DNA from 3 places in the Macrococcus equipercicus genome. Region 3 is predicted to be linked to each of the others. Evidence: predicted binding sites of a transcription regulator. Region 3 holds the regulator's gene; each other region holds the start of a gene.
What was found. The regulator LexA, encoded in region 3, represses DNA repair genes until DNA is damaged. The targets are predictions, from matches to a motif close to CGAACATATGTTCG.
Positions count from the first base shown of each region.

Region 1 (7,592 bases), 110 kb from region 3:
TCAGTGAAGAGTTAATACATACCGCGAAAACGATGCTGGTCACTCATAAAAAAGAGACATTTGACCGACCGAAAGGATGGATCGAGGCGACGTATGCTAAAGGTTTTGACGACATCAAGCTGACAACAGAAGAGTGGATTGCAGGCATCAATGAGGTGACTTATGAAAATGTCATCCATGTCGCTCAGCATGTTCATGTCCATACGATATACTGTCTGACCAATGAGGTGAAAGCATGAAAGAATTAATTTATGAGCAGATTGACGAATCATTATTTGAGACGACGTTGAACAACGGTCTGAAGTTGTTTGTCATTCCGAAAAAAGGGTTCCAGAAAACTTATGTCACACTCACTACCCGTTACGGCTCACTGCATAATCAGTTTGTTCCTTACGGTGCCGATGACATGATAAAGATGCCGGAAGGGATCGCCCATTTCCTTGAGCATAAGATGTTTGAGAAAGAAGAAGGAGATATGTTCAACGCTTTCTCAAAAAACGGAGCTTCTGCCAATGCCTTCACGTCATACGACCGGACAAGCTATTTGTTCACTGCCGTAGACAATATTGAAGCTAATATCAAGCTGCTGCTGTCGATGGTCCAGCGCCCTTATTTCTCTAAAGAATCTGTGGAAAAAGAGATCGGTATCATTGCTGAGGAGATTCAGATGTATCAGGATCAGCCGAACTACCGTCTTTATTATCAGACGCTGCAAGGCATGTATCATGACCATCCGGTCAAAGAAGACATCGCCGGCAGCATTGCTTCTATCAATGACATTACTGCTGATAAGCTGTACAGCTGCTATCATACATTTTACCGGCCAGAGAACATGGTCATGTTCATCGTCGGCAATATCGACCCTGAGACAATAGCGGAAGTTGTTGACGCCAACCAATATGCGGTGTCTGACACTGCGTATTTCGCGCGGACAGCTGACATTCATGAGCCGCCGCACGTCAAGGAAGCGCTGCTCGAACAGACGGCGGACGTCCAGCAGCCGAAGCTGATGCTCGGCATTAAAGCTGAGCTGCATCAGCTTGACCAGTCATTGATTCAGACAGAGCTTGAAGTGATGTTTATACTGGACCTGCTGCTCGGTGAACAGACGGCATTTTATCATGAGCTGCTGGCAGACGGTTTGATTGATGACACGTTCGGCTACAGCTTCACGCTTGAGCCGACGTTCTCCCATCTCTTTATCGCCGGCTCGACGAAACAGCCTGATGTCCTGAAAGCACGCCTCATTGAACGCCTGACTCATTATTCCTTCAGCGACGAAGCGTTTGCACGGCTTGTCAAGCAGACGATCGGTGAGTATATCTCGAGCCTGAATTCTCCTGAATATATCGCCAATCAGTTCACGCGTTACTACTTCAATGGTGCGGTGCTGTTTGATATTCTGCCGATACTTGAACAGCTGACACTGAAAGACAGTCTCAACACGTTCAGCAAAATCGATGTTACGCGTATGACAGACAGCCGCCTGATGCCGAATGGCTAACTTTTTAGTGACCGGAGGCAGCGGTGATATCGGCCGTGCTGTCATCGATGCGCTGCTTGCAGCAGGGCACACGGCTGTCTGTCATTACCATCACGCAGACCTTGCTGTACTCACTGCACGCTGGGATGACCGTGTGACTTACTGGCAGGCAGATTTAACGGCGGGGCTTGCCGTCCGTCCCGATTTTTTTGAGCAGCTGGACGGCGTCATCTATTCAGCAGGCACCGCACAATTCGGCCTCCTGCAGGATGAGACGGCTGAAGCGGTCGACCGTCAGTATATGATTCATCTGAAAAATTTAATCACGGTCGTCCAGTGGATAATTCCTACGCTGGTCAGGAGACGATGTGGTAATATAGTGGTAATCAGTTCGATATGGGGAGAGACAGGCGCTGCCATGGAGGCCGTATACTCGGCGATGAAAGCCGGTCAGCTCGGCCTGGTCAAAGCGATGGCCAAGGAGCTGGCACCGAGTCATATTACAGTCAATGCAGTGACACCGGGGCTCGTCAGCGGACGAATGACAGCGGCGCTGGAAGAACTGCCGCTGATACTGGAAGACATTCCGCAGGGGGAACTTGTGACTCCGGAAGAAGTGGCTCATATGGTGCTGTATTTGCTGCATGAACGATCGAGGCATGTGACGGGACAGGTAATGCGAATCAACGCCGGATGGCTGATCTAGGGGGATGGACAATGCATAAAGAATGGTATCTCGAGTACGAGATTAAAGTGAACCGGCCGGGGCTGCTGGGAGATATTTCAAGTCTGCTTGGTACGCTCGGTATCAGCATCATTACGATTAACGGCGTCGATCAGGGCCGTCGCGGGCTGCTGCTGAAGACTGACAATATGGAGAAAGTCGCACGCTTTGAAAGCATCGTCAACCAGCTCGAGGAGATAGAGATTACAAAACTCCGGACACCGCAGCTGCGGGACCGGCTGGCTGTCAGACACGGCCGCTATATTAAGCGGGACCTGGATGACCGGAAGACGTTCAGATTTGTCCGAAAAGAACTCGGGATACTCGTTGACTTTATGGCGGAGCTTTTTAAAGAAAAAAATCACTGTCTGATCGGCATTAGAGGGATGCCGCGCGTCGGTAAGACAGAATCTATCGTCGCTGCGAGCGTCTGTGCGCATAAGAAGTGGCTGTTCATTTCTTCAACGATGATCAAGCAGACGGTGCGGAACTCACTCTTCAAAGGTGAATATGACGGCAACTATATTTATATTATTGACGGCGCTGTCAGTGCTAAGCAGACGGATATGAAACATATGCAGCTCATCAAGGAAGTGATGGCGCTGCCTGCCGTCAAAGTAGTGGAGCATCCTGACCTGTTCGTCGAGAACAGCGAGTTCACGCTTGATGATTTTGACTATATCATCGAGCTCAGGGAATCAGAAGAGCAGCAGATTACATATGAGCAGGTCAGCAAAAATAACTTGTTCGGCAATGAAGGTTTTGGATTTTACGAGTAAGGAGGTCAATACATGCAGCCTATTGGACGTAAGCTGAAGCAAAAACGGGAATCACTTGGAATGACACTGGTTGACCTTGAGAACAAAATAAAGATACAGCGTAAATATATCGAAATGATTGAACGCAATGACTTCGCATCACTGCCGAACCCGAACTATACGGTCGGCTTCATTGAGAAATATGCAAAAAGCGTCAATTTGAATGCGGAGAAACTGATTGAAGAACATCAGGATGAACTGCCTGATGACTATATTTCAGCAGTGGAAGCTAAACAACATTTGAACGAGACGCAGACTATCGTCAAAAAAGACGACCAGCTCATCCGGCAGCTCATCATCTCATTAGTCGGCCTGATACTTGTCATCAGTGTGGTCTGGCTGCTGAGTGCCAAACTGCTGTTCAAATCCACGGATAACCGCTGGACGGCAGGGAACGTCAATGAGAGCCGGGACGTCAAAGTAGAAGCGAAAGAAAAGTCGAAAGCCGCCGCTAAAAAACAAGAAGTGAAAGAAAAGCCAGTGAAACCGGTGAAAGTGGTCAAGACATCGGTCAAATATAAATCGTTTGACGGGTCTACGTTGAGCTATGACGTCGTAACAAGTGAACGGCTTGTGCTGAAAGTGAAGTCAAGTGTCCCGACGTGGATACAGGTGGATGATGACAACGAAAAACGCTATGCTTATCAGAAAGTGAAGGACAAGACGATGACGATTGATAACAAAGTTAAAACCGTCACATTGATCTCCGGGAATTCCACTGATCTGCAGGTGTGGATCAACGATCAAAAACTAGATGTACCGAAAACAGCAGACAGTTTGATTACAAGAACGTATCAGTTTGCTATAGAGTCAACAGATTAACAGAGAAAGTAGGATTATAAATGAATATTCCGAATCAGATTACCGTGGCCCGCGTGTTATTGATTCCCGTCTTCATCTTATTTTTGCTGGCTGACTTCCACATGGGGTCAATCAGCATTCTAGGCAGCTATGATATGCGCATCGAGCAGTTTATCGGCGCTTTGATCTTTATTTTTGCGTCGCTGACTGACTGGATAGACGGCTATCTTGCACGGAAGTGGCAGCTCGTGACGAATATGGGCAAGTTTTTGGATCCTCTGGCGGATAAGCTGTTAGTATCGGCCGGTCTGATTGCCTTAGTAGAGCTGAATGTACTGCCGGCCTGGATGGTGATTATCATCATCGCCCGTGAATTTGCGGTGACCGGCCTCAGATTGCTGCAGGTCGAGCAGGGCTATGTCTCAGCAGCCGGCAAGCTCGGTAAGATCAAGACAGCGGTGACAATGGTCGCGATGACCCTGCTGCTGCTGAACGAACCATTTGTCAACTGGCTGGGCTTCGGCCTCGGTTACTGGCTCATGTATTTAGCGGTATTCTTCACCATTTTATCAGGGATTGAATACTTCTATCATGGCCGTGATGTCTTCAAAAATTCAAAATAATTGAACAGCTGCGGCTGTTCTTTTTTTATTAAAACACAGAATATGATAAACTGATAGTAAGTCATTAAGGCGTAAAAAATGACTGATGCGTTCATGAAGTCCTGATGATTTATCGGTAAATACTGTATGAAAAAATACGAACAAACGTTTGCTTTTCGCTTGCTATTTCGTCTGAAAATCAGTATAGTAATACTTATAAGAGCGCTAAAAAATCAGCTAATAACACTTGTGTTATTAAGGAGGATATATATTTGAACGAACGTCAGAAAGCTTTAGATACAGTCATTAAAAATATGGAGAAATCTTTCGGTAAAGGAGCTGTCATGAAGCTCGGAGAGAACACAGCACGTAACGTCTCTACAGTTTCCAGCGGTTCTATTACATTGGACGGCGCTTTAGGGGTAGGCGGCTATCCGAAGGGAAGAATCATTGAAATCTACGGACCTGAAAGCTCAGGTAAAACAACAGTCGCACTTCACGCGATTGCAGAAGTTCAGGCGCAGGGCGGTGTCGCAGCGTTTATCGATGCGGAGCATGCACTGGATCCTGTCTATGCACAGAAACTGGGTGTCAACATTGATGAGCTTTACTTGTCTCAGCCGGACCACGGGGAGCAGGGTCTGGAAATCGCGGAAGCATTCGTCCGCAGTGGTGCCGTTGATATCATCGTTGTCGACTCAGTCGCAGCATTAACACCAAAGGCGGAGATTGAAGGCGAGATGGGTGACACGCACGTCGGTCTGCAGGCGCGTCTTATGTCGCAGGCACTGCGTAAGTTATCAGGGGCTGTCTCAAAATCCAATACAATTGCTATCTTCATCAACCAGATCCGTGAAAAAATCGGTGTGATGTTCGGTAATCCTGAAACAACACCAGGCGGCCGTGCGCTTAAATTCTACAGCTCTGTCAGACTGGAAGTGAGACGTGCTGAGCAGTTGAAGCAAGGCGTGGAAGTGGTCGGTAACCGCACGAAGATCAAAGTCGTGAAAAACAAAGTAGCGCCGCCATTCCGTGTAGCTGAAGTGGATATTATGTATGGTCAAGGGATTTCACGTGAAGGTGAGATCATCGATTTAGGTGCAGAGCATGAAATCATTCAGAAATCCGGCGCCTGGTATTCATATAACGGAGAACGGATGGGTCAAGGTAAAGAAAACGTGAAGATGTATTTGAAGGAGAATCCTGAAATTCTGAAAGAGATCGATACGAAGATCCGTCAGGAAATCGGTATCATGCCAAAAGACGCGGTAGCAGAAGAAACGCCTGCTGAACCGGAAGAAGACAAAGCTGCTGACTTGTTCGAAGACGAATTAGTATAAGCTCGATAATGAAACTGAAGTCATTCTGACTTCAGTTTTTGTCTATGATTAATTAGTCTAGTGACCTTGACTTTACTGCACTTCAAAACGTACAATTAATATATATAATTCCAAATTATATATATCGCTATTTAAGAATAACTAGATAATTAAGCAAAAGGAGGTGTTTATGTTATGCTATACGCCTTATTCATTTTGCTTGGCATCATTCTAGGAGTTGCTGCCGGTTATTATCTAGCAAAGACGAATTTGACGAACCAGCAGATTCAGGCAAGACAAACTGGTGATCATATTGTTAGAGAAGCTAGAAAAGAAGCTGAAAGTCTGAAAAAGGAAAAGCTGCTTGAAGCGAAGGAAGAGTACCAGCTGCGCAGCGATCGTCTGGAAGAAGAATACCGCGACCGACGATCCGATTTATCAAGACAAGAAGCAAGGCTACTTCAAAAAGAAGAGAACTTAGATCGAAAAAGCGATCTTTTAGATAAGAAAGATGAGCTTTTAGAACAAAAAGAATCTAAAATTGAAGCAAAACAACATCAAGTTGATGCGTTAGAGCAAAGTGTCCAGGATATCATAGTGAAACATGAACAGGAACTGATACGCATCTCCGGACTGACTCAAGATGAAGCGAAACAGGAAATTATTGACCAGGTCGAAGAAGAACTCTCTCATGACATAGCAGTATTAGTGAAAGAGAAAGAACAGGAAGCAAAAGATACGGTCGACAAGAAGGCGAAAATGCTTCTTGCCACGACAGTACAGCGGTTAGCAGCAGACCATACATCGGAATCAACGGTCTCTGTCATCAATCTTCCAAATGATGAGATGAAAGGACGGATCATCGGCCGTGAAGGACGTAACATCCGGACGCTTGAGACACTGACAGGTATCGATTTAATCATCGATGACACACCAGAAGCAGTCATTCTGTCAGGGTTTGACCCGATCAGACGCGAAATCGCGAAGATTGCGCTTGAAAACCTTGTCTCAGACGGTCGTATCCATCCAGGCCGTATTGAAGAGATGGTCGAGAAAGCCCGCCGCTCTGTCGATGAAGTCATCAGAGAAGCAGGGGAAGCGGCGACGTTTGAACTCGGCATCCATAACTTACATCCTGACTTAGTGAAAATACTCGGCCGGATGAAGTACCGGACAAGTTACGGTCAGAACGTGCTGAAGCACTCTGTGGAAGTGGCACACTTAGCCGGGATGATGGCAGCAGAGCTCGGTGAAGATGTCACGCTCGCAAAACGTGCAGGCTTACTTCACGATATCGGCAAAGCGATTGACCATGAAGTGGAAGGCAGTCACGTTGAGATCGGCGTGGACCTTGCGAAGAAATACAAGGAGCATCCTGTCGTGATTAACGCAATCCATTCGCATCATGGTGATGTGGAACCGACATCTGTCATCTCTATTCTTGTCGCGGCAGCAGACGCACTGAGCGCTGCACGACCGGGCGCAAGACGTGAGACGCTTGAGAACTACGTAAGACGTCTCTCACGCCTTGAGGAGATCGCTGAAAGCTATGATGGTGTTGAGAAGTCATTCGCTATCCAGGCGGGACGAGAAATCCGCATCATCGTCACACCGGAAGAAGTGGACGACTTGAAAGCACACCGTCTTGCACGGGACATCAAGAATCAGATTGAAGAAGAACTGCAGTATCCAGGACACATAAAAGTCACTGTCGTGAGAGAAATGCGTGCAGTCGAATATGCGAAATAATTGATACAAATCAGATAACTCTTAGAGCCATAGGGCTTTGAGGGTTATTTTTTTACCTTAAGATATTGAAAAAGGGCATAGTATGAGAAAAACAGT
Region 1 covers NZ_CP073809.1:962,349-969,940, forward strand. The annotation lists gene yfmF (EF-P 5-aminopentanol modification-associated protein YfmF) at 1-239, shown strand, start outside; gene yfmH (EF-P 5-aminopentanol modification-associated protein YfmH) at 236-1,504, shown strand; gene ymfI (elongation factor P 5-aminopentanone reductase) at 1,497-2,189, shown strand; gene KFV11_RS04905 (YmfK family protein) at 2,201-2,986, shown strand; gene KFV11_RS04910 (helix-turn-helix domain-containing protein) at 2,999-3,847, shown strand; gene pgsA (CDP-diacylglycerol--glycerol-3-phosphate 3-phosphatidyltransferase) at 3,868-4,449, shown strand; gene recA (recombinase RecA) at 4,701-5,768, shown strand; gene rny (ribonuclease Y) at 5,943-7,496, shown strand.
Region 1: recA (recombinase RecA) is a predicted target of LexA. The motif match lies at 4,587-4,600, and genes of this name have one in related genera.

Region 2 (7,592 bases), 710 kb from region 3:
TGTCTTGTAGAGAACATCAAAACGCCATTCCTGCTGCTCTTTAAAACGCTCATTAAACACATTGATGATCTGGTCATAATTGTAGATGAGTTCTTCATGAGTGGAAAGAACAAAACTTGCCTTTAATTCTGGTGAGAGTATAGTCTTGATAGTTTCTATATCTTGGTTCTGCCATGCGGCTAATAGACGGACATGTGCCAAGTCATTCACGTTCCTTTTCAGCAATTTGGTTGATTGTGATTTATTATAGCATGAACTAAAGAGATAAACATTTCTTTAATAGAATTTAATATGATAATATAGGATTATCAGATGATAAGAGGTGAAATGAGAATGAAGAGTTTATTAAAAGGATTATTTTTCATCGTATTTCTATTGGCAATCATTATAACAGGTGGAGCAGCTGTATTATTTACGCGTTTTAAAGCTGACTTTGAAGATATTGAGCGTCGTACTCAGGATATTATCGCTAAAATTGAATCAGAAAATGTCTAGAACTTACCATTATGGTGAGTTCTTTTTTATTAAGTGAATTGAGGAGGCGGCCGTTTGGCATTGACATTGTCGGATGTATCTCTAATAGAAAAGGCACTTGACCAGCTGGTGAAGTTGATGAGTCTGAAACATCCTTGTATTGAAGACATTGTGATTGGTTGTCAAAGAAAACCGGAAGATTATGCGGTGGCACTGTCTATTAAGGAAGCATGGGAACAGCGAGGCGGTTTTAATAGTGAAGGCGGCACAGTGCTTGATATTGTGTGCTGGAATGAGCAGTCGAGTTCGTTCAATAAGTATTGCAGTCGTATTGCCCGGCACCATCCCGATGCTTTTGTGGTCGTCGGGATGACAGCGGGTTTTAAGGAGATCAATAGGCGTCTTCATAAGTGCTCTGAGCTGACAGCTGAGCAGACTTACGTGCTCGGAAATAGAGACGGGTCACTGGACTCATTGTTTTTTCACCAATTAACGGGCGTCAGCTGGACCGGAGAAGCGTGGAGAATGTCACAGCTCCAAACTATTACATAAAGGCAGTCACCTGACGGATGACTGCCTTCTATTACGGCGATGAGGCATAAATAGCAGCACTAGTCCGGTGACGATCATTATATAGGCTGCGTTCAACGGCAGCGGATTTTCTCCGGCGGCCGGCAGTACTGCTGAAGATGATTCTTTCTGCTCATGTGCGTCTTCAGTTGAGGCATCGTGTGAGCTGCTTGTTCTGTTGCTGCTCGTCTCTAAGGTTCTCGTGTCAGCAGGAAGCTTGAAACCATCAGGTCCGCTTTCAACCGGCAGCTGAGGCGGCACTTGATCTGCATAGCTGCTAACTTCAGTCTTAACGTCTTCAGCAGGCTGATGCTCATTGATGATTCGGCTGACCGGATCTTTAGCGCTAGAATTAGTCGTGGCTGCAGATACAGTCAAGGGCAGGGTGACAAAGAAAAGGGTTAATATAAAAGTTCGTAAAAAAATTTTCATTTCGCTTCTCCTTTGCAGTTGATTAAACTTATTATGACATATAATAAGCTGCTCCTCTATGATGTTGACGATAATTATCAATATCTTAACAGCTGTCACATGGAATTCATTGTTTCTTCAAGATCAGGAAGCTATGTAAAAATAATTAAAATTTATATAGTATTAACTGGATATAGTGAAGCAAATCTTGAAGCAGCAGCACTTAAAATCAAAAAATTGTCGAACTTGTCTAAAATTTAATGTATGATGATAAAAATGCTGCAAAAACCATATAAAGCTGCAATAGTGAGATATCAGTAAAGTAGGTGATGGGAATCAAGATTATTATGCTGGATGATCAGGAAATGGTGGGACAGGGAATCGCACATCTACTGTCAGCTGAAACTGATATAGATGTGCTGAAAGCATTCTCGGAACTTCATCATCTGGAATATTATATAGAGACATTATTACCTGATATTGTGCTCTGTGAAGCGAAAATCAGCGGAATAAACATGCTGCTCAATTTGCGGGCGCTCGTCGATAAATATGACAAAACGCGCTTTATCATATTGACGGGCTACGACATAGAAGAATATAAGGCAAGAGCATATGATAACGGGGCAGCGGCCTTTATTTTGAAAGAAGAATCCGCCGATTATTTAATTGATTCGCTGAGGAAAGTCTATTACTTCAACCGCAACCTATTGACCGAGATCAAGCCGGAATATCAGCTCCTGACTGTCCGTGAGCGGGAAATACTCGCACTGGTTGCGCGGGATATGACAAACAAGGAAATCAGTGAAGCGTTGTTTGTCAGCAAACGTACGGTCGAATATCAAGTGTCCAGCCTGATCCGTAAGCTTGAGGTGGAATCAAGAGTAGGGGCAGTGATTAAAGGATTGAAGCTCGGCATCATCGAAGAAGATATAAGGATGTAGATGTTTATAGAGATAACAAAGAACCCGGACCGGGTTCTTTGTTATGACTGATTACAGCTGGAGCGAGAGATTGATGACATCGATGAAAGAAACAAAGCACAGCTGCTGGTTATCCAGATTGACACCGATAATCAGCATAGCCCAGTGGTCGATTTTTTCGACGGTAAGTTGCAGCTGCTTAATATAGCCGTCGTGATAAAACTCAATCAGCAGTGGACAATGACGGTGCAGCGCTTCCTGTAATGTGCGGTTGAGCTCTTCAAGCCGGTCATCACAGAGCACCGGCCGTTCTACTTTGTGCTGCTGCTCAAGCTGCTTTTTAATATCCGCATACTGTTCAGGCATCGTCGCAAAAGGCGCCCATTTGATCATGCCGCGTCCCAAAGGAATATTCGGATTCAATTGACTCCGCTCGATGTTACGGTAATCAGTCTCACCATAAACAGGATGAATCATAACATCACTTCTTTCGTGGATGTAACCTCATTATAAGAACATATGTTCGGTATTTCAAGATATTTAATGATTAGCTATCTTTTACAGTTATAACTTCATAAGTGCACAACAAAAAATAGACTGCGGAAAACCTTGTTGTATCAAGGTTTTCCGCAGTCTTTTTATGACGGGGTCTGCTGCTTGAAAAAGTTTGAGTGAATAGAGAGATAAAGCAGCAGCATGCCAATCAGACCAAGAGAAATGACGTAGACCGACATCATTGTGCTGTTCAGCACAGTACCGACAATGAGACCGGAACTCGCCACAAGGCCGGCACCACTATAGCCGAGTGAACCGAAGGCGATATAGCTTGCCCGCTTGTCCTCCGGCATCAGCTTAGCCTGAAAGACCGAGAGAATCGGTGTCTGCATCAGTTCACCGATAGTCGCGATAAGAACGACAAGCAGCAGCAAGTACCAATTCGTCAAATGATGCGCCAGACCATAGCCGCCTGTGTACATGAAAGCACCGAGCATAAGTACAGCAAGCTGATTGCTCTTTTCGGTCACTTTAGCGACTAGAAAAGTGATGGATACAACAAGCAGCGTGTTCTCGATAAGCATCAAACTCATCATCCGGACGCCGTCGACATGTATGCCGAGCAGATTGACCGGTTTAAATTCATCATGCAGCCGGACACCGATGTAGTTCGTCAGCGCAAACTCTGCTGAAAAGATAAAAACGGCTGCCATCGTGAAGAAGACGAATCTTGTATCTTTTAATGCCGCTTGGTAGTTGCTCAAGAGATCCCGCATCCAGTGGGTTGTCACTGCTCTTGGGGCGCGGTCAGTTGTCGGATCGATTAAATACTTCTTAAAGATGAACGTGTTGATGAGCATAATGACAATAATCAATATGAACAGCATCAGGCGGTGGTCCCTGTAGAACAGACCACCGATCGCTGTACCGACAGCAGTCGCTAAGTTATTTGCCCAGTACGTCGTCACGTAGACTGATTTGCGCATGTCTTCAGTCGTTGAATCAATGATCAAAGCTTCAAGTGCCGGGAAGACCATCGCATTGCTGATAGCTGTCAGCATGAACAGAATGGCGACAACCCATGGCATATTGACATGAGGATGGATGAAGATGGTCATTAAGATCATAATGACCGCAAAAATCATCTGACCTGCTAACAGCTGGCCTTTTCTGCTGAAGCGGTCAGCAAAGTAACCGCCGAGCAGGTTGCATAGTAAACCGAAGATGACGTTGATCGATAATAACAGCCCTGATGTAACTTTACCGAGTTCGTCAGCGATATACAGCACCATAAAAGGCATCACACTCATACTCGCCGCATGGTCAAAGAAACCGCAGCAAATACGAAGTTTAACATTGGAAGGGAACTCAGAGAATTTCATGGTGATAGTCCTCTATTTTCATAAGATTAGTTACATTATAATCTAAATATTTCAAAAATAATACAGCTGTTGCAGTGTGGCCGCTCTTATTCGATGTATACTTCGTCCCAGTTGTAGAAACCGTGCAGGACGATGCGTGCACTGTGCAGCTTTTGAGGGACGTACAGCGTCTTCTGATTATTGAACAGCGGGATAAGAAGATGACGTTTTTCCAGTGCGCGGTCAACGATAATATGGCGCCGCGACCAGGTAGCTGTGGGGCTTGTGATATAGCTCTCGAATATATCTTTTAGTGCCGGATACTGTGCAGGCAGGTGATGCTGCATCGCTTTATGCTGAAAGAGCAAGCTGAAATATTCGTAGTGCTCTGCACCGTTTAAGAAAGCCCCGTGCAAATAATAGTCTGCTGAATAATCAAGTCTGGAATGAATCGCCTCGTCAATCGTGACAGGGATAAGCTCTACTTCAATATGATGCCGTTTCAGCAGCTGCCTGACATCGTTCATCAGCTTCCTGATATAGCTCGGATAAACAAGACGAACAGTGAACCCGGATGTCAGTTCAGGTGTCCGGCTGAAGTAACGTGACTGTTTCAGAATAGTGGGTGCAGCCTTGGCGATGTTCTTTCGTTCGGACGTCTGACGTAAATACGTCTGCATGATGTAATGGGTGGTTTCCCGCTGTGCTTGCGTCAGCCGGTTATCCCGCAGTGACAGCATGTAATAAAATCCGTCTGTTACAGTGTGAGCGGTGAGCTGGTCGCCGGCCAGCAGGGAGAATTCATCGTGCTTCTGGTCAGGGATATAGATCATCTCTACTTCATCGAGAAACGGACGCAAGCCGTAATAATTATCAAATGCCTTCAGGATGGAATGCGTGTCCGTGTTCTTGTGAATATAAAAAGGGCCGGTGCCGATATAGCTTTCATCTGCCACTTTATAAATGCTTAAGTTAAGTGTCGATAGAATATCCAGAATGTAAGGACAGTCAGTGAATGACAGTTTGAGCTGATAGTTATTGATAGTCTCAATCGAGTGAAGCGGATCAAGTAAGCCGTGCATATAAGAAGAGGACTTCGCCGTCTTCAGACAGTCACTGACATCGAGTGCTGTCAACAGCTGACCGTCGTGAAAGCGGATGTTCTTCCGTAAATAAATGACAGCTTCAGTCTCCGTCACATGAATATGATGAGCAAGCTGATAATGATAACGGCCTTCTTTAAATTCGACGAGCGTATCATAGAGGTTGCTCAGTACATTAAAGCTGTTAATATCATTCGCAGCGAGCGGATTAAGGGTTAAAGGGGCATAGCGCTTTTTGATGATCAGCCTGTCATTGTCTTTTCTGTCTATACCGAGCAGCTGATTAGCCTGCAGCAGCAGCGACTGTTTCGATGTTTCAGACCAATCCCACGTCAGATAGTGGACGACTTCATCAAGCGGCTCCGTGCTGAATAATGATGTGACTTGCTGGAAATAATGGTCATCGATATTTAACTGCCAGTCAATTTCTGTCATATGGCCGCGGCCTCTGCCACTTGTATAAGTGAGGAACTGCTCAGCCTGCCATCTTTTTAAACTGCGTGCTAAATGTTTCTGGCTGATTTTCAGCTGTTCACTGACTGTCTTCTGGTTGATTGACGCTTTGCTGAGATTATAAAAAGAGAGTAGTAATGATTCCATGGTCACCTCTAAAAGTAGACTGAAATAAAATATTGTCCATTTTTAATTAATTCAGTCTACTTTATCATAAAGTTAAATATAACAGAAGAGGTGAAGGATATGAGGATCAGAGATTTACCGCTTAATATTCATTTGAGGTTGTGGGGGTCGTTCGTCAACCGTTGTACTTACAGTGCGACATTACCATTTTTAGCGCTTTATTTAACGGATCAGGTCAATGCTTCATTCGCCGGACTGTTCCTGGCAGTAGGTGTGTTTGTTCAGTTTGCGAGTAATATATGGGGCGGTTATTTTGTTGACCGTATGCCCCGCAAGAAGATGCTGGTTTTCGGCGCAGTTCTCGAAGCGGCAGCACTTGTGTTAATGTGGGTCACTGTTCTTCAGTCCTGGCTTGTATTATTTCTCGCGTCATATGTGCTGTTTACGATTTTCAGTGCGTTCAGACGGCCTGCCATGAGTGCAATCGTCCAGGATTCAGCGACGCCGGAAAACAAAAAGCTGCTGTACCGCATGGATTACTGGCTGATTAACCTTTCTCTTGCGGTCGGCGCCTTGCTCGGCGGCCTGCTTTACACCACTCATAAAGAGTGGCTGTTCTTTATGACTGCACTGGCCGCATCGATACTCGCTGGCCTATATGCAAAGTACATCGAGGAGACGAACAGCTTCATACGGGAGAAGAAGCATCACAATATTTTTAGGGATCTGCTGTCTGCCTACAGTACTGTATCGCGCGATAGACGTTTTGTCATCATGGTCATCGGCGGCATGCTGCTGGCGACTGTTGAACTGATGACCAGTACTTACGTTGCTGTCAGGCTGCACCAGTCGTTTGCGCCGATTAATCTAATGGGGTTCAGCATTAACGGTGTCCGCATGTTCACGCTGATCAATATGACCAATACATTGACAGTGGTCAGCTGCTCATTGCTGGTCGGCAAATTTGCGGAACGTTTCCCGGTCAACCGTATACTATTGGCAGGGCTCGTTGTTTATGGATTAGGTTATGCGCTGCTGACAGCTGCGAATTTATGGTGGCTGATTATCGTTGCGATGCTGATCGCGACATGCGGGGAGATGATCTATGCACCAATTAAAAGCGCTGAAACGTTAACGCTTATTCCGAAGAATCAGCGGGGGTCCTATAATACATTCAGTTCTTTCACATATAGCGGTGCCCAGCTGCTGTCAAATGGTTCACTCATTATCGGCGCTTATTTAAATCCTTATGCCATGAGCTTCGTCGTCTTCTTCATCGTCATGCTGGGCAGTGTGTTCATGATGAGCAGCTTATTCGGCACGCACTATAAAAAAATCCCTGGATAGCATCCAGGGATTCTTCTTGTTATTTAGTGATGGCAAGCATCAGTTCGCGTGCGACTTTTGCCGCGACTGCATTGGATACGCCTGATGCATCGTATGGTGGAGAGAGCTCCACGATGTCTGCTGCGACGACATTCAGCTGTTCAAATACTTTGAATGCCGGCTGCAGTTCCTTGTATGTCAAGCCGCCCGGTTCCGGTGTGCCAGTGCCCGGGAAGATAGACGGGTCAAGACAGTCGAGATCTATTGTCACATAGACCGGTGTGTCTTTTAACAGGGCCGGCAGGTCTTTCAGTGTATCGATAGAGAATTTCTCGAGTGTTGTATGAGCATCA
Region 2 covers NZ_CP073809.1:1,783,735-1,791,326, reverse strand. The annotation lists gene KFV11_RS09505 (hypothetical protein) at 1-210, opposite strand, end outside; gene KFV11_RS09500 (hypothetical protein) at 334-495, shown strand; gene KFV11_RS09495 (hypothetical protein) at 550-1,026, shown strand; gene KFV11_RS09490 (hypothetical protein) at 1,033-1,476, opposite strand; gene KFV11_RS09485 (response regulator transcription factor) at 1,785-2,396, shown strand; gene KFV11_RS09480 (YolD-like family protein) at 2,448-2,852, opposite strand; gene KFV11_RS09475 (MFS transporter) at 3,014-4,252, opposite strand; gene KFV11_RS09470 (ABC transporter substrate-binding protein) at 4,339-5,934, opposite strand; gene KFV11_RS09465 (MFS transporter) at 6,034-7,260, shown strand; gene speB (agmatinase) at 7,280-7,592, opposite strand, start outside.
Region 2: KFV11_RS09480 (YolD-like family protein) is a predicted target of LexA. The motif match lies at 2,888-2,901, and genes of this name have one in related genera.

Region 3 (7,592 bases):
CATAATAATCTTTCTGGCATTCGTCGGATATTTCTGCGCCTTCATCCGAACGACGATCACAATCATCCCCATACATAACGCTACAACCATCGATAGAATGACATACATATTAAATCCCCCAGCTAAATAGTCTAGTAATCTCTGTCAGTAAATCAAAGAACAGGAGCAGTCCCATGATCACCATAATGACGCCGCCCACTTTCGTCAGTATGCGGCTGTATTTCTTGATGAACTTGAGTTTCGTCAAACAGAACGTGAGCAGGAAAAAGGGAATACAAAAACCGAGCACGTATAAGATCATATAGAACAACGCAAGCGACTGATTCGTCAGCGCGAGTGAGATGATCGTCCCGACAATCGGTCCCATGCAGGGCGTCCAGCCGGCCGCAAAGGCAATGCCGATGACCAGTGAGCCGAAGTAGCCGCCCGGTTTGTTTCTAAAGCTCAGTTTTTTGTCAGCCATCAAAAATTCAGGCGTGAAAACACCGAGCGTCATCAGGCCGAACACCACCATCAGGAGGCCGCCGACCATCCGAATCGTATCATCATACTGATTGAGAAAATCGCTGACGAAGCCGATGCCGACTCCAAAGGAAATATAGACGATTGAAAATCCGATGAGAAACAGCAGCGTGTGAAGGATCGCTTTTGTGTTCAGCTGCCCTTCCTGCAGGTCATTGAACGATACACCGGTGATATAAGATAAGAAAGCCGGGTAAATCGGTAGTACACACGGTGATATAAAACTCAGTAAACCTGCACCGAAAGCAAGCGCCATGGTGACATCACCCATATTAATCACTCCATTCCAGACTATTTTACCAAATCTTCATCCAGTTGAAGTACTCTTTTTTGAAAAATTAGTGACACTCACAGCTTTTAATGAGGACAAATAAAATAAGGATGCCGCAGCACCCTTATTATTTGACGTTTTGATTCATATTCTTGTTCATCATCGCCATCATCTGATTGATTTTTTTCTGAGAAGGCTTTTGACCCATCTGCATCATCATCATTCTTAACATATCTTCATTGATTGGCGGGTTCTTCTTCAAGTAATCCATCATATATTTACGTGCCAAGTAGAAACCAAGTGCTGCACCTGCCACTGCTGCTAGAATAATTAATAAAATCCATATCCAAGTCGCCATTATTTCACCCACTTTCTCATTCCTTTAAAAGTGTACTAAATAATCACAAGTTTTTCAACAGTTATTACAGTGGAATGACACCGAGGATTATTGCTACTACAATCATAAAGACAGAGGAACCTATCGCCCATTTTAAAGCAAACTTCTGATTTTCCCCGTAATCAATACCGAGCATACCTACCAGTAAATAGCCGGCAGCGTATAGCGGACTTAAGACATGGACCGGCTGACCTAATATAGATGCTCTTGCCATTTCGGCTTTTGTGATGCCGAACTGAGATGCAGACTCCGCAAGAATAGGGAGTATGCCGTAATAATACGGATCATTGGCCATGAAATAAGTAAATGGCATGCTTAATAGTGCGGTGATTACTGCAAAGTGATCTCCCATACTTGCGGGAACGATATTAACGAGCGCAGTGGCCATCGCATCCACCATTTTCGTGCCATTCATCACACCAGTGAATATTCCTGACGCAAACACCAGGCTGACGACTGCAAGAACATTAGGCGCATGTGCTTTAATGCGTTCTGACTGCAGGGCTATATTCGGATAATTGATGAGCACAGCGACCGCAAAACCACACATGAATAACACAGGAATAGGAAGAAATTCGGTAATCAATGCATAGAGCAGCAGTATGGTGAGCAGTGCATTGACCCAGACGAGTTTCGGCCGTAGTAATGCATTTTCGTCGTTCGACTTACCATCAGGATGCAGATGCATATCATCAAGTGACATCATCAGATGATCAGCGATGCCTACTCTTTTACGTTCCTTCACTCCGAAGTAGTAAGCGACACCGAGTGCAAACAGAATGCCTGCCGCCATAACCGGGATGATCGGCGTGAAAACTTCTTCAGTCGTCGTCTGCAGCGCTGATATCGCGCGGGCTGTCGGACCGCCCCACGGCGTCATATTCATGACACCTATCGATAATAAGGCCAGTGCAGCAAGTATGTATGGATTCATTCCAACTTTTCTATAGAGCGGAAGCATCGCAGTCACGGTAATGATAAAGGTTGTTGTCCCATCCCCATCTAGTGCAACAAGACTCGCGAGTATGACGGTCCCGATTGTAATTTTCAAAGGATCGCCTTTCACCGCTTTAATGATGACATTGATGACAGGATCAAAGAGGCCTGCATCAATCATAATACCGAAGTATAGAATGGCAAAAATCAGCATCATACCAGTCGGTGCTACTTGCTTCAGTCCTTCCAGCATATGCTCGCCGATGCCGTTATAAAAGCCGCCGATAATCGCAAAGACCGTCGGCACAAGAATCAAGGCGACAAGCGCTGACATTTTCTTCGACATGATAAGCGCCATAAAAACGACAATCATAATAAAACCTAATAATGCTAAATTCATAATAAAAATACCCCCTTGCCTCAATTTTAAAATGATTGAGGCAAGAAGGCAATAATTATTCTGAAAATTCATTTAAATTTTTTCTGTTGTCTTGTGCTTATCAATCAGTTATTGCATTGCAAGCACTTGCTTTACTACTTGTTCTTTCGTGAAACCATATTTCTCCATCACCACGTCACCTGGTGCACTGGCGCCGAAGCGGTCGATACCGATGACGAGGCCGTTCAATCCGACATATTTGTACCAGCCGTCTGTCGCACCCATTTCGATAGCGACACGTTTCGTGATCACAGACGGGAGCACTTCTTCGCGGTATGCTTTATCCTGCTGGTCAAATAAGTTCAAGTTAGGAAGTGACACGACCTGCACGCCTTTTCCTTGTGCTTCCAGCTGTTTTCCTGCTTCTAATGCAAGAGACACTTCTGATCCTGTAGCGATCAGCAGAATTTCAGGAGAAGCTGATTTGTAGACGACATAGCCGCCGCGGCGCACCCCTTCTTCTACGACTTCTTCGCTGACATCTAATGCCGGCAGATCTTGACGTGTCAGCACTAAGGCAGTCGGGTCTTTCTTCGATTCCATTGCCACTTTCCATGCGACACGTGTCTCGTTGCCATCAGCTGGACGGAACACATTCAAGTAAGGCATTGCGCGAAGACCAGCCAGCTGTTCAACCGGCTCATGCGTCGGACCATCTTCACCGACAGCGATAGAGTCATGTGTGAAGACGTACGTAGACGGCACACCCATCAAAGCGGCAAGTCGCAGCGCCGGTTTCAAGTAATCACTGAAGACAAAGAACGTCGCACCGTATGGCTTGACGCCGCCGTGTGCTGCCATACCGTTAATTGCTGCACCCATCGCGAATTCACGCACACCGAACCAGATGTTGCGTCCTTCAGGTGTTTCAGCTGAGAAGTCTGCTTCTTTCTTCACGTTAGATTTGTTTGATGATGCAAGGTCGGCAGAACCGCCGAACAGCTGCGGCACGGATTGTGACAGTGCCTGGATCATTTCGCCGGAAGTAGCACGTGTAGCGGCTTTAGAACCTACTTCATATTTCGGTAGGTTCGCTGCATAGTCATCTGTCAGACGGTTGTCAATAGCCGCCTGCAGCTGTTCACCAAGTTCCGGATTGTTCGCTTTGTATTCTTCAAGCTGTTCATTCCACGCCGCTTCTTTGTCGTTGCCGCGTTTCAGCATCGTCGTCTGGAAGATTTCATACACTTCTGCAGGGACATTGAATTTAAGTGCTGGATCAAGCCCGTAACTTTCAAGCGCAAGTTTACGCTCTTCAGCGCCAAGTGGTGAGCCGTGCACACCGTTTGTGCCTTGTTTGTTCGGTGCGCCGTAGCCGATCACCGTCTTCACTTCAATCAACGTCGGACGGTCTGACTGCTTCGCTGTCTCGAGCGCCTCGTTGATCGCTTCCATATCATTGCCGTCTTTCACAAGAATATGCTGCCAGCCGTATGATTCAAAACGTCCTTTCACATTTTCAGAGAATGCTTTGTCCAGGTCACCGTCTAAAGAAATGTCATTGGAGTCATATAAAGCGATTAATTTGTTCAGCTTTAAATGCCCTGCGAGTGAAGCCGCTTCATGAGAAATCCCTTCCATGAGGTCACCATCAGAAACAAGGACATACGTGAAGTGGTCGATAATAGCCGCATCCGCTGTATTATATGTCGCAGCTAAATGCTTCTCAGCCATTGCCATACCGACACTCATCGCAAACCCTTGGCCGAGCGGTCCAGTCGTAATGTCGATGCCATCTGTATGGTTGAACTCAGGATGTCCCGGTGTTTTAGATTCCCACTGACGGAAATTTTTAAGTTCTTCCATCTCAAGCGCTCCTGAGACGTGCAGCAATGAATAAAGCAGCGCTGAGCCGTGACCCGCCGATAACACGAAGCGGTCGCGGTCAAAGAAGTACTTTGAACTTGGATTGAATCTTAAATGCCGCGTCCAGAGCGTATACGCCATCGGAGCCGCTCCCATAGGTAATCCCGGGTGGCCGGAATTCGCCTGTTCAATCTGGTCAATACTTAATGCGCGCAGCGTATCTACTGCTAACTGATCTTTCTCATTAAACATTATAAAATCTCCTTTATATGAAAGTCATAATTCTTTTAAATTATAGCTTATTGCTGATCATCAATCCCGTAAATTGTTTTGACGCTGAATGTCCTTGATCTTTTCAGGTGTGACATCAGTGCCTTCCTGATCGATGATTTTAGTGTTTTCAATCGTTTTCTTAAAGCTGTCTCTGAAACTATTCAAGTACTCTGCACGCAGACTGCTCTGCTCGCGGCCTTCTTCTTCTGTTAAACCTTCCGCCTTCTTTTTCTTTGCAAGATGATTGATGCGGTCCATTTTATGTTGTTCTAACATGAGCATCCTTCCTTTCATAATAAAGATAGCAAAAAAGGCGTAGAAAACCAACTTGTGCACGTCCACCTCCACAAAAAACCCTGCTCAGCTGAGCAGGGCAAGAAAATTACTGGACAATTCCCAGCACTTCGCCATTCTGTGTGGACTGATGCGGGCTCCTATGATTAGAACGCGTGTTCGTTTCGATTGTTGTGTCACCGGCGGTCTGTTTTAATGATGCTGACTGACCTTGTTCATATATTCTTTCAGATTGTGCCATATATAATGTGCCAAATGTCAAAAACATTGTAAATAAAACGGAATAAAGGAAAAATTCTTTCGAAATTCTGATTGTCATCATTAATTACCTCCAGAACATTTGTTTGTATACTCAGAATAACAGAACATCTGTTCTCTGTCAAACACTATACGAACAAATGTTTGTTCGCCCCGAACATGTATGCTATAATGGCTTTAGAACAAACATGAAGGAGTGTTCTCATGAAAGAATTAACTAAAAGACAACAAGAAATATATGAATATTTAAAACAAGTCGTATCAGCTAAAGGATATCCACCGAGTGTCAGAGAAATCGGTGAAGCAGTCGGTCTTGCTTCCAGCTCAACTGTGCACGGCCATTTATCGCGTCTTGAGGAGAAAGGTTACATCAAACGTGACCCTACGAAGCCCCGGGCGATAGAAATCGTCTCTGATTCTGCTCAATCTGCGCTGCATGAAGAAACAATCCATGTCCCGGTCATCGGTAAAGTCACTGCCGGTCTGCCGATTACAGCGGTTGAAAACGTCGAAGAATATTTCCCACTGCCTGCCCACTTCACTTCCAGCCACAACAGCGATATCTTCATCCTTGAAGTCGTCGGTGAAAGTATGATTGAAGCAGGCATTATGGATAAAGATAAAGTCATCGTAAGACGTCAGGCGATTGCCGAAAATGGAGACATCATCGTCGCAATGACGGAAGAAGATGAAGCGACGGTGAAACGCTTCTACAAAGAAAACAATCGCTACCGGCTGCAGCCTGAAAACAGCACAATGGAGCCGATTTACCTTGATAAAGTAACAGTACTCGGTAAAGTCGTCGGTTTGTTCCGCGAATTTTAACACCACTTCAATGATGAAGCGGTGTTTTTTTATGGCAAATTAAATACCGGCTGAGTCAGCCGGTACGGGTTATAGTGGAGTTCATCTACTTTTTAATGATCTTTTTACTTGCGTCCGAGTATTTCTTTAACTTGCTCTAAAATGTCTTTTTCTTGTGGTTTTTTTGTTTCCATCGTTCTATCCCCTTATCATGCAATTACAATAGTACTGTACCCGTATCAAGCAGCCGCAAACATACATGTGAAATATTACAACTTATACTCCACATCACCCTTCTCCTATATTTTAACTGAAATCATCATGCTTTGAAAAAATTCAGCTCCAGTATTGACAATACAGCCCAGTTAACTTATATTATAAATCGTAACAATTACGTTTTAGGGAGATGTTTTAAATGCAAGCTACGAAAATCACTGCCGGTCTGCTTATGATGTCACTCGCGCTGGCCAGATGTCAGCAGAAAGAAGCTCAGCCCACTCAAACGGCGCAGCAGCAGAGCCATGATCATCGTCAGTCACATAGTCACAGTAAAATGTCCGCTGCAGAAAAAAAAGTTCATGATGGTTACTTTAAGGACGCGGAAGTCCAGGACCGTCAGCTAACTGATTGGCAAGGAGACTGGCAGTCTGTCTATCCGCTTGCAAAAGACGGCATATTGGACGAAGTCTTCACACATAAAGCAGAAGATGGTGACATGACGGCTGAGGAATATAAAAAATACTATTTAAAAGGCTACCAAACAACAGTCAAACGTATAGTCATCGACGGACAGTCCATAACTTTCTATGATAACAATAAAAAACTACAAGCTGATTATACATATGATGGCTATGAACTATTAACATATGATAAAGGTAACAGAGGTGTGAGATTTATATTCAAGAAAACGTCCGGAGATGCCGGGGCACCTAGCTACGTTCAGTTCAGCGATCACAATATCAGTCCGAAGAAAGCATCACATTATCATATTTATATGGGTGATGACCGTGCTGCACTACTTAAAGAGCTTGAAAACTGGCCGACGTACTACTTCAGTGATATGAGCGCCGATAAGATTAAGGATGAAATGATTTCACACTAGACTGAGTAACTTTCTTATGGACGGGTATAGTTATCCATCAATCAAATTCCAAAGGAGAATGACAGATGGCTAATGAATATCAATGGGTAAGAAATGAACGGGAACAACTACTCGCGAAACTGCAGCATTTAAGCGATTCTGAATTTAATTACAACTTCGGCTTCGGGGGTGGCAGCATTAAAGCCGTGCTGCTTAAGATTGCAAGTGCTTATCATTCCAGTTTCGGACAAAGTGACACCCCTCACCTCCACCATTCCGGTGTCCAGGATTATAAGAACAGTTTAAGTGCTTTGAACTTTGATGATGTCCTTGAATCTTTCAATCAGGTCAATCGCTTGATGGACAGTGAACAAGACCATTACGAGACCATCCAGAAAAACATTGTCAACGAGTTCCGTCAGCTGGGACAGATTGATGTCATGCTTCATCTCCTCGAGAATTCAGATTATCCTGTTGCCAGCAGAACAGCGAAGCGCGAAAAAGTGACAGA
Region 3 covers NZ_CP073809.1:1,071,940-1,079,531, reverse strand. The annotation lists gene KFV11_RS05535 (CcdC family protein) at 1-108, opposite strand, end outside; gene KFV11_RS05530 (cytochrome c biogenesis CcdA family protein) at 110-793, opposite strand; gene KFV11_RS05525 (YneF family protein) at 921-1,151, opposite strand; gene KFV11_RS05520 (CitMHS family transporter) at 1,216-2,526, opposite strand; gene tkt (transketolase) at 2,635-4,623, opposite strand; gene KFV11_RS05510 (DUF896 domain-containing protein) at 4,684-4,920, opposite strand; gene KFV11_RS05505 (hypothetical protein) at 5,027-5,260, opposite strand; gene lexA (transcriptional repressor LexA) at 5,401-6,021, shown strand; gene KFV11_RS05495 (metal-binding protein ZinT) at 6,416-7,102, shown strand; gene KFV11_RS05490 (DinB family protein) at 7,168-7,592, shown strand, end outside.